Regions from separate parts of the Pseudomonas helleri genome, predicted to be linked through region 2. Evidence: riboswitches for the same ligand, from Rfam matches in the RefSeq annotation. Region 2 holds a riboswitch; the other holds the start of a gene.
The links. Region 2 has a riboswitch for cobalamin ahead of cobW (cobalamin biosynthesis protein CobW). Riboswitches for the same ligand answer to the same signal wherever they lie in the genome.

Region 1 (4,168 bases), 1.3 Mb from region 2:
CCAAAAATGTGCTTTTCGCGGTCATCCATCAACGCGGCCACCAGCACTTCGGCGCAGTCATTAATGCCTTCGACCTTGAGCGTCATGAACTCGTCTGAGCGCTCGCCCAAAGCCTCAGCGGTGCGTACCCGCTCGGCTTCGACCACGGTTTGAATCTTGCCGCGCAGCTCACGGTCGGTGATGCGGATAAACCGCCACGGCTGCATCAGGCCCACGCTCGGCGCCTGATGCGCGGCTTCGAGCAAGCGGGCCAACAACTCGGGCGCCACTTCACCACCGCTGAAGTGGCGCATATCGCGGCGCTCAGCAATGGCGCGGTACACAGCGGCCTTTTCTTCAGGGCTAAATGCGTTGTCGCTCATGGCACCTTCACAGCGCACGGCGCGAACAACGCGGCAATGGCCTGGGGATTGGACGGAAAGTAAAAGTGCACATAAGACGCCGTCATACGCCCTTCGCGATACACCGCTTCGGCACCGCGCCCGCCATTGGGGCTAAGCCCCCGCGCAACGGGCTCAAGTTCGGTGCTGGTCAACGAGTGATGATAAGTGTGACCACGCAGCAGACCTTCGGGCATTTCGACGGCTTGCAAGGCCAGCGCAGCCAGGCGCTTTTGCATCGTCGCCTCGCCCTTGAGCAAGCCCACCAGCGCTTCACGCTGACCTTCAACATCGGTCAAGGCGTCTAGCAGATAAAGCATGCCGCCGCACTCGGCCAACAGCGGTTTGCCCGCGTGATGGTGGGCACGGATCGCTTCAAGCATCGAGGTATTGCGCGCAAGGGCCTGGTGATGGAGTTCCGGGTAACCACCGGGCAAATACACACTGTCGGCCTGCGGCAGTTGGGTGTCGCGAATCGGCGAGAAAAACACCAGTTCAGCGCCCATGTCGCGCAGCAGTGCCAGGCTCGCGCCATAGGTAAAGGCAAACGCTTCATCGCGCGCCACGGCAATCCGCACACCGGCCAGCAACGGCTCAATGGCCACCGGCTCAGGCGCGGCGAATTCCACCGGCGGTGGCAGCGCTACCTCGCAGGTGCTGGCCAAGGCATTGGCGGCGGCGTCCAGACGCATATCGAGGTCATTCAACTCGCTGGCTTGCACCAGACCCAAATGACGGCTGGGCAACTCGATCCCGGTTTCGCGGGACAACGCGCCGTACCAGCGCAAGCCTTCGGTCAAGCTGCCTTCCAGCAACTGCGCGTGGCGCACAGTGCCCACCCGGTTGGCCAACACCCCGGCAAACGGCAGGTCCGGCTGATAGCGCGCCAGCCCCAGGGCCAATGCGCCAAACGTCTGGGCCATGGCCGTACCGTCAATCACGCCCAATACCGGCACGCCAAAATGGCGGGCCAAATCGGCGCTGGACGGCGTGCCATCGAACAGGCCCATGACCCCTTCGATAAGGATCAGGTCCGATTCACCCGCCGCTTCCCAGAGCAAGCGCCGGCTTTCGTCGGCGCCGACCATCCACAAGTCGACCTGATACACCGGCGCACCGCTGGCGCGCTCGAGGATCATGGGGTCAAGAAAATCGGGGCCACATTTAAAGACCCGCACCTTACGCCCCTGATTGCGGTGCAATCGGGCCAAGGCGGCGGTGACGGTGGTCTTGCCCTGACCGGAGGCCGGTGCGGCGATCAACACCGCCGGGCAATGACGCGACTCTCTCATGCTTCAACACTCACAATTCAATGCCTTTCTGGGCTTTGATACCGGCCTGGAAGGCATGTTTGATCACGCCCATTTCAGTCACGGTATCGGCCAGGTCAATCAGTTCAGGTTTAGCGCCGCGCCCGGTGACCAGCACATGCTGCATCGGCGGGCGGGCTTGCAAGTCGCTCAGCACTTGCTCCAGATCGAGATAGCCGTGCTTGAGCGCAATGTTCAATTCATCCAGCACCACCAAGCCAATGGCCGGGTCGCGCAGCATCTCGCGGGACACTTGCCAGGCGGCTTCAGCGGCGGCGATGTCACGCTGGCGGTCCTGAGTTTCCCAGGTAAAACCTTCGCCCATCACGTGATAGCGCACTTGTTCAGGGAAGCGACGGAAAAAAATCTCTTCGCCGGTGCTGTTACGCCCCTTGATGAACTGCACCACGCCGCACTGCATGCCGTGGCCCATGGCCCGGGCCAACATGCCGAAAGCCGAACTGCTCTTGCCTTTGCCGTTGCCGGTCAACACCAGCAGCAGGCCGCACTCATTGGGAGCGCTGGCAATGCGTTCGTCCATAATCGCTTTTTTGCGTTGCATGCGCGCCAGGTGACGTTCGTCGCGCTCGGGGGATTCATTCATGGCAGCTCTCCGTTGGGGCTAAAAAATGCAAACGGGAGGCGGGGGAATTCGTTAACAATCGACACACCTTCGCCCGCCGCAAGGGTGCTGGATGGATCAGGCCGGTCTCCGGGCTCATGAGTGGGCGTTCCTGAATAAGGAACAGCACCGGGCCACGCGCCTTCCCGTGCAATGAACACAGTGGCATTGAGCGTGATGTTGACTCATTTACCGTTGCGGGGGCAGCGCCGGGATCAAAGCGGTTGTGTGGGTCAAACGCGCCCTCACCGGCTTCCCTGTTTCACTCTGCCAACCTTGGGTTGCAGAGCACCTGAAACACGCCGCGAAGGTTAGAGGGTTGGGGGTGGAGCGTCAATTAAAGGTGCCGGGCTGCGCAGCAAACAAACCCGTCAGCCTGAACCTTTGAACGGCTACGCTTCTCTATGACTACACGCCCACTGTTTTCATGGAGATCCATATGCTCAAGCGCCAGCACGCTGTTGTCATCGTTTTAGCGGCAGGGTTGGCCGCCTGCGGTGAAAGCTCGACCCTGCAAGTTACCGACGGCACAGGCCCCACGCCTACTCTGCCGGCACCGAACAAAACGCTGATCCCCACCGTCAACATCGCCCCGGCGGTGGGCTGGGCGCAAGGCACCAAGCCGGTTGCCGCACAAGGTTTGCAGGTGCAGGCATTTGCCGAAGGGCTCGACCACCCGCGCTGGCTCTATGTATTGCCCAATGGCGATGTGCTGGTGGCCGAAAGCAATGCACCGGCCAAGCCGGATGGTAGCCAGGGGCTGCGCGAGTGGATCGCCAGCAAGGTCATGGGCCGCGCCGGTGCAGGTGTGCCGAGCGCCAACCGCATCACTTTGTTGCGCGACACCAACCACGATGGCAAAGCCGACACCCGCACAGTGTTTCTAGAAAACCTGAATTCGCCCTTCGGCATGACCCTGGTGGGCAACGACCTGTACGTGGCGGATGCCGACAAGCTGCTGCGCTTCCCGTATCAACCGGGCGAAACCTCCATCAGCGCGCAGCCGACCAAGGTCATTGACTTGCCCAGCGGCCTGAACCACCACTGGACGAAAAACGTCATCGCCAGCCCTGACGGCAAAAAACTCTACGTGAGTGTCGGCTCGAACAGTAACGTCGGCGAAAACGGCATGGACATCGAAGAAGGCCGCGCGGCGATCTGGGAAGTCGACCCGGCCACCGGCAGCCACCGCATTTTTGCCTCCGGGCTGCGTAACCCCAACGGCATGGACTGGGAACCCAAGACCGGCAAACTGTGGACCGCTGTGAACGAGCGCGACGAAATCGGCAGTGATCTGGTGCCCGACTACATCACCTCGGTGCAAGACGGCGGCTTCTATGGCTGGCCCTACAGCTACTACGGGCAGCACGTCGACGTGCGGGTCAACCCGCAAAACACCGAGCTGGTGGCCAAAGCCATTGCCCCGGACTATGCCGTCGGCCCGCACACTGCCTCGCTGGGCCTGGCCTTCGCGCAAAACAGCACACTGCCGAACTTCACCGACGGCGTATTTATCGGCCAGCACGGCTCATGGAACCGCAAACCGCACAGTGGCTACAAAGTGATCTTCGTCCCGTTTGCCGATGGCAAGCCTGACGGCATGCCGATTGACGTGCTGACCGGCTTCCTCAACTCCGATGAAAAAGCCATGGGCCGCCCGGTGGGGGTCGTCATTGATAAACAGGGGGACTTGCTGGTGGCCGATGATGTCGGCAACAAAGTGTGGCGGGTGTCGGGGGAGTAAACCTTTAAATACCCTCACCCCACTTTATCGAGGCGAACCCACGTGTTGTGAAAGACACAAATCGGTTCCCTCTCCCTCGGGAGTGTATGGACCGGGGACATAGCGAACACAA
Region 2 (4,168 bases):
GAGCACATCACCGTCCAGGCGATTAACGCCCTTAACCGCGCATCGGTGTTTTTTGTGCTGGACAAGGGCCAGACCACTGAAGATCTGGTGCGCCTGCGTCTGGAAATCTGCGAACGCTATATCCGCGAACCCGCGTACCGCGTGGTACAGGTCAGTGATCCGCAGCGTGATAGCTCAACGCCTTCCTACACCCAGGGCGTGGAAGACTGGCATGAGCAGCGCGCCGAAGTGTTCCAGCGCCTGATTGAAGATGAACTGGCCGAGGGCGAGTCGGGGGCGTTTCTGTTATGGGGCGAGCCGGGGTTGTATGACAGTACGCTGCGTATTCTTGAGCGGGTGCGGGCGAATGGCTGCACCGGCTTCGACTACGAAGTGATCCCCGGCATCAGCAGTGTGCAGGCATTGGCGGCGCGCCATCGCGTGCCCTTGAACGGTATTGGCCAGCCGATACGTATCACCACCGGGCGACGACTGACCGCCGCAGACCTGGACAACGTGGTGGTGATGCTCGATGCCCACTGCGCGTTTCAGGCGTTTACCCAGGAAAACCTCGATATCTATTGGGGCGCTTACCTGGGCACCGCCGATGAAATCCTGATTGCCGGCAAGCTCGCTGACGTTTGCGAGCAGATCAAACACACCCGTGAAGCGGCGAGGCAGCGCAAAGGCTGGATCATGGACACTTACTTGCTGCGCCGGTGCCTTGCACCCGAATTATGAGGTGAGTGGCCTGGCGCTGTTTTTCGCCTCGATCCACTGCGACATGTATTGCGTACTTTTATGCTGATGATGACGCAGCATGGCGCCGGTGAAGTTGTTGCGCCGATGCAGCTCAAGCCCGGCGCGGCACGCGTTGATTCGTTGCACCAGCGCCGGGCCATGGTCGCTTTGCAGGTAGCGCGCCTGGAGCAGTGCCTGGCCGTTTTGCTGGGCGTTCTGCCAGGCCTGCGGGTTTTGATACAGCTCAAGCGCGGCGGCAGCAATGGCACTGGCGCTCTGTTCAATGGCCCCGGCCCACGGCATGTCACCGTGCATGCCTTCGGCGCCGATCGGGGTCGTCACGTTGGGCGTACCGCACAGCATGGCGTCGGCAATTTTGCCTTTGATCCCGGCGCCAAAGCGCAGCGGCGCGAGGCAGATGCGGGCGCTGCTCATTACGGCCAGCGCGTCTTCGGCCCAGTTCAACACGTGAAAACCTTGCTTGGGGTTATGCAAGGCCGTGGCTTTGGGCGGTGTGTAGGCACCGTAGATATGCAACTGGGCATCGGGCAACTGCTGGCGGATCAGCGGCCAGACCTGAGTTTTCATCCATAGCACCGCGTCCCAGTTGGGCGCATGGCGAAAGTTGCCAATGCTCAAGAAGTGCTGGCGTTGCTCAAACGGCACGAACTCGGTCGGCACCTTGTCAACCATCAGCGGGCACCAGTGCAACAAGGCGGCGGGCACGTGGAATTGCTCGACCAGCAGATCAATCTCGTATTCAGAAATCATCAGGTTCAGGTCGCTGCGATAGATGGCGGCAATTTCTCGCTGCGCCAAATCGGCATCGGCCATGTGTTCGAAGGTCTGCACGGGCGAGGGCGCAAACAGGCGACTGAAGTCATCCTGCTCGGGATGATCCTTTAAGTGAGCCTTGAGTTGCAGATGGCGAGCATCACGCAGGCTTTGCAGGTCTGAGGTCTCCAGCACCCGCAGGGCATTCGGACAGTGTTTTTCGACACGCCAGCCGAACTGTTCCTCCATCATGAAGCGGTCAAACAGCACGATATCCGGGGCCAGTTCACTGATAAAGGCATCAAAGCTGCTGTTATTCAGCTCGATAGCAACCTCAGCAATGCCCAGGGCCGCCAGATCAGCCTTGTGTTCGCCAATCCCGGCGGGGCTGCTGAAGGTGATGTGCCAGCCTTCCTGCAAGAAGCTCTCGATGATTTGCATCATATGCCCGCCCGCCGCCGAGGAGCGTGGCTCGGGCCACACGTAGCCAATGATCAGAACGTGGGTAGGGCGGGGCAACGACATGAGCAGATCCTTGGAACCGGGGGCGGCTGAAAAAAGGCGGCAATTGTCGCGCAGTCAGGTACGTATGACCAACTCGATTGTGGGCGTGGATAGTCGCTCAACATTGACCTGTTACAAAGCACTGCGTAGCCTTGCACCTTCGAGGTTCTTCGCCACGCGAAGCTAAGACGGGAACGCGGTATGCCGCGGCTGCCCCCGCAACTGTAAACGGTCAATAACCCTGCCAGGCCACTGCTGATTCAGCGGGAAGGCGCAGGGCAGAGGTCAGCCGCTGGCGGACTTCCAGCCGTGAGCCAGGAGACCTGCCTCGTACCAGATTCTTACTTCAACCGGGCGGGGTGATCCGGTGGCGAAGAGTAACCGCACACACCGGGCGGTTCTCGTCCCGTATGCCCGCCGCTTTGCCAAAGGGCATCCGATGAAAACACTGGCCAAAACCCCCGTCACTATCGTTACCGGCTTTCTCGGCTCGGGCAAAACCACCTTGCTGCGCCATATGCTGGACAACGCTCAAGGTCGTCGCATTGCCGTGATCGTCAACGAGTTCGGCGAGCTGGGCATCGACGGTGAAATCCTCAAGCAATGCTCCATCGGCTGCACCGAAGAAGAAGCCAACGGCCGCGTGTACGAGCTGGCCAACGGCTGCCTGTGCTGCACCGTGCAGGAAGAGTTCTTCCCGGTCATGCGCGAACTGGTTGCCCGTCGCGGCGACATCGACCACATCCTCATCGAAACCTCGGGCCTGGCCTTGCCAAAACCGTTGGTTCAAGCCTTCCAGTGGCCAGAAATCCGCAGCGCCTGCACCGTTGACGCGGTCATCACCGTGGTTGACAGCCCGGCCGTTGCCCGTGGCACCTTCGCCGCCTTCCCGGACCAGGTCGACGCACAGCGCAAACTCGACCCCAACCTGGACCACGAATCGCCATTGCACGAACTGTTTGCTGATCAACTGGCCAGTGCAGACTTGGTGATCCTCAACAAAACCGACCTGATTAACCCCGAAGACCTGGCCAAAGTTCGTGCAGAAGTCGCTGAAGAACTGCCACCGGCGGTAAAAATCATCGAAGCCAGCAGCGGTCGCCTGCCGCTAGACGTGCTGCTGGGCCTGGGCGCCGGTTCTGAAGACCATATCGACAGCCGCCACAGCCATCACGACCATCACCACGATGGCGATGATGACCACGACGATCACGACCACGACGCCTTTGACTCGATCTCCATCGAGCTGCCACAAGCAGAAGAGCGCCTGCTGCTTGACGCACTCACGGATCTGGTCGTCAAGCACGGCATTCTGCGGGTTAAGGGCTTTGCTGCCATTCCTGGCAAACCGATGCGTTTGCTGATCCAGGGCGTGGGCACGCGTTTTGACAAGCACTTCGACCGCGCCTGGCGCAGCGACGAAGCACGCACCACCAAACTGGTGCTGATCGGTCAGGACCTGGACGCAGCCTTGCTTGAGTCCACACTGCGTACAGCGTTGGGCGCTTAAACCATGCATTTGCTCAGGACCCAGCCCGGTGGCTTTGTATCGGACGACAACATTGCCGACCTAGGCCAGACCCCCGCCGAGCTGGTGATCCTGTGCAGCGGTGATTCAAGCCTTGCACTGCTCGCGGACGCCGCGCAGCAGTTGCCTGAAGATTATCCAAGCCTGCGTCTGGCTAACCCGATGCAGGTGCAAAACCACGGCTCGGTCGATCTGTATGTCGATCAGGTGCTGCAACACGCCAAAGTGATTCTGCTGTCATTGCACGGCGGCATTGGTTACTGGCGCTATGGCATCGAGCGGTTGATGCAGTTGGCCGAACGCGGCGTGACGTTGATTCTGGTGCCGGGCGATGACCGGCCCGATCCGGAGCTCAGCGCGTTGAGCACCGTACCCCCCGAACACGCCGAGCGCCTGTGGCACTTTTTACGCCAGGGCGGGCGGACAAACGCGTTGCAACTCTATCGTTGCCTGGCCAGTCTGTGGCTGGAGCGCGATTATCCGTGGGGCGAGCCACAAACCTTGCCGCGTACGGCCATCTACCACCCGCAGCACGGCAGCGCCGAACTTGCTCACTGGCAAGCCGATTGGCAAGCCGGGCAGCCGGTAGCGGCATTGCTGTTCTATCGCTCGCACTTGCAGGCGGCCAATACCGCATTTGTC

Region 1: linked by a shared signal. The riboswitch ahead of cobO (cob(I)yrinic acid a,c-diamide adenosyltransferase) and the one ahead of cobW (cobalamin biosynthesis protein CobW) in region 2 are both predicted to bind cobalamin.

Annotation. Positions count from the first base shown of each region.
Region 1 covers NZ_CP174501.1:1,319,843-1,324,010, reverse strand. The annotation lists gene bluB (5,6-dimethylbenzimidazole synthase) at 1-362, opposite strand, end outside; gene ACJJU9_RS06105 (cobyrinate a,c-diamide synthase) at 359-1,672, opposite strand; gene cobO (cob(I)yrinic acid a,c-diamide adenosyltransferase) at 1,683-2,294, opposite strand; cobalamin riboswitch at 2,376-2,623, opposite strand; gene ACJJU9_RS06095 (PQQ-dependent sugar dehydrogenase) at 2,752-4,056, shown strand.
Region 2 covers NZ_CP174501.1:2,657,084-2,661,251, forward strand. The annotation lists gene cobF (precorrin-6A synthase (deacetylating)) at 1-720, shown strand, start outside; gene ACJJU9_RS12035 (glycosyltransferase) at 715-2,019, opposite strand; cobalamin riboswitch at 2,145-2,344, shown strand; gene cobW (cobalamin biosynthesis protein CobW) at 2,438-3,508, shown strand; gene cobN (cobaltochelatase subunit CobN) at 3,512-4,168, shown strand, end outside.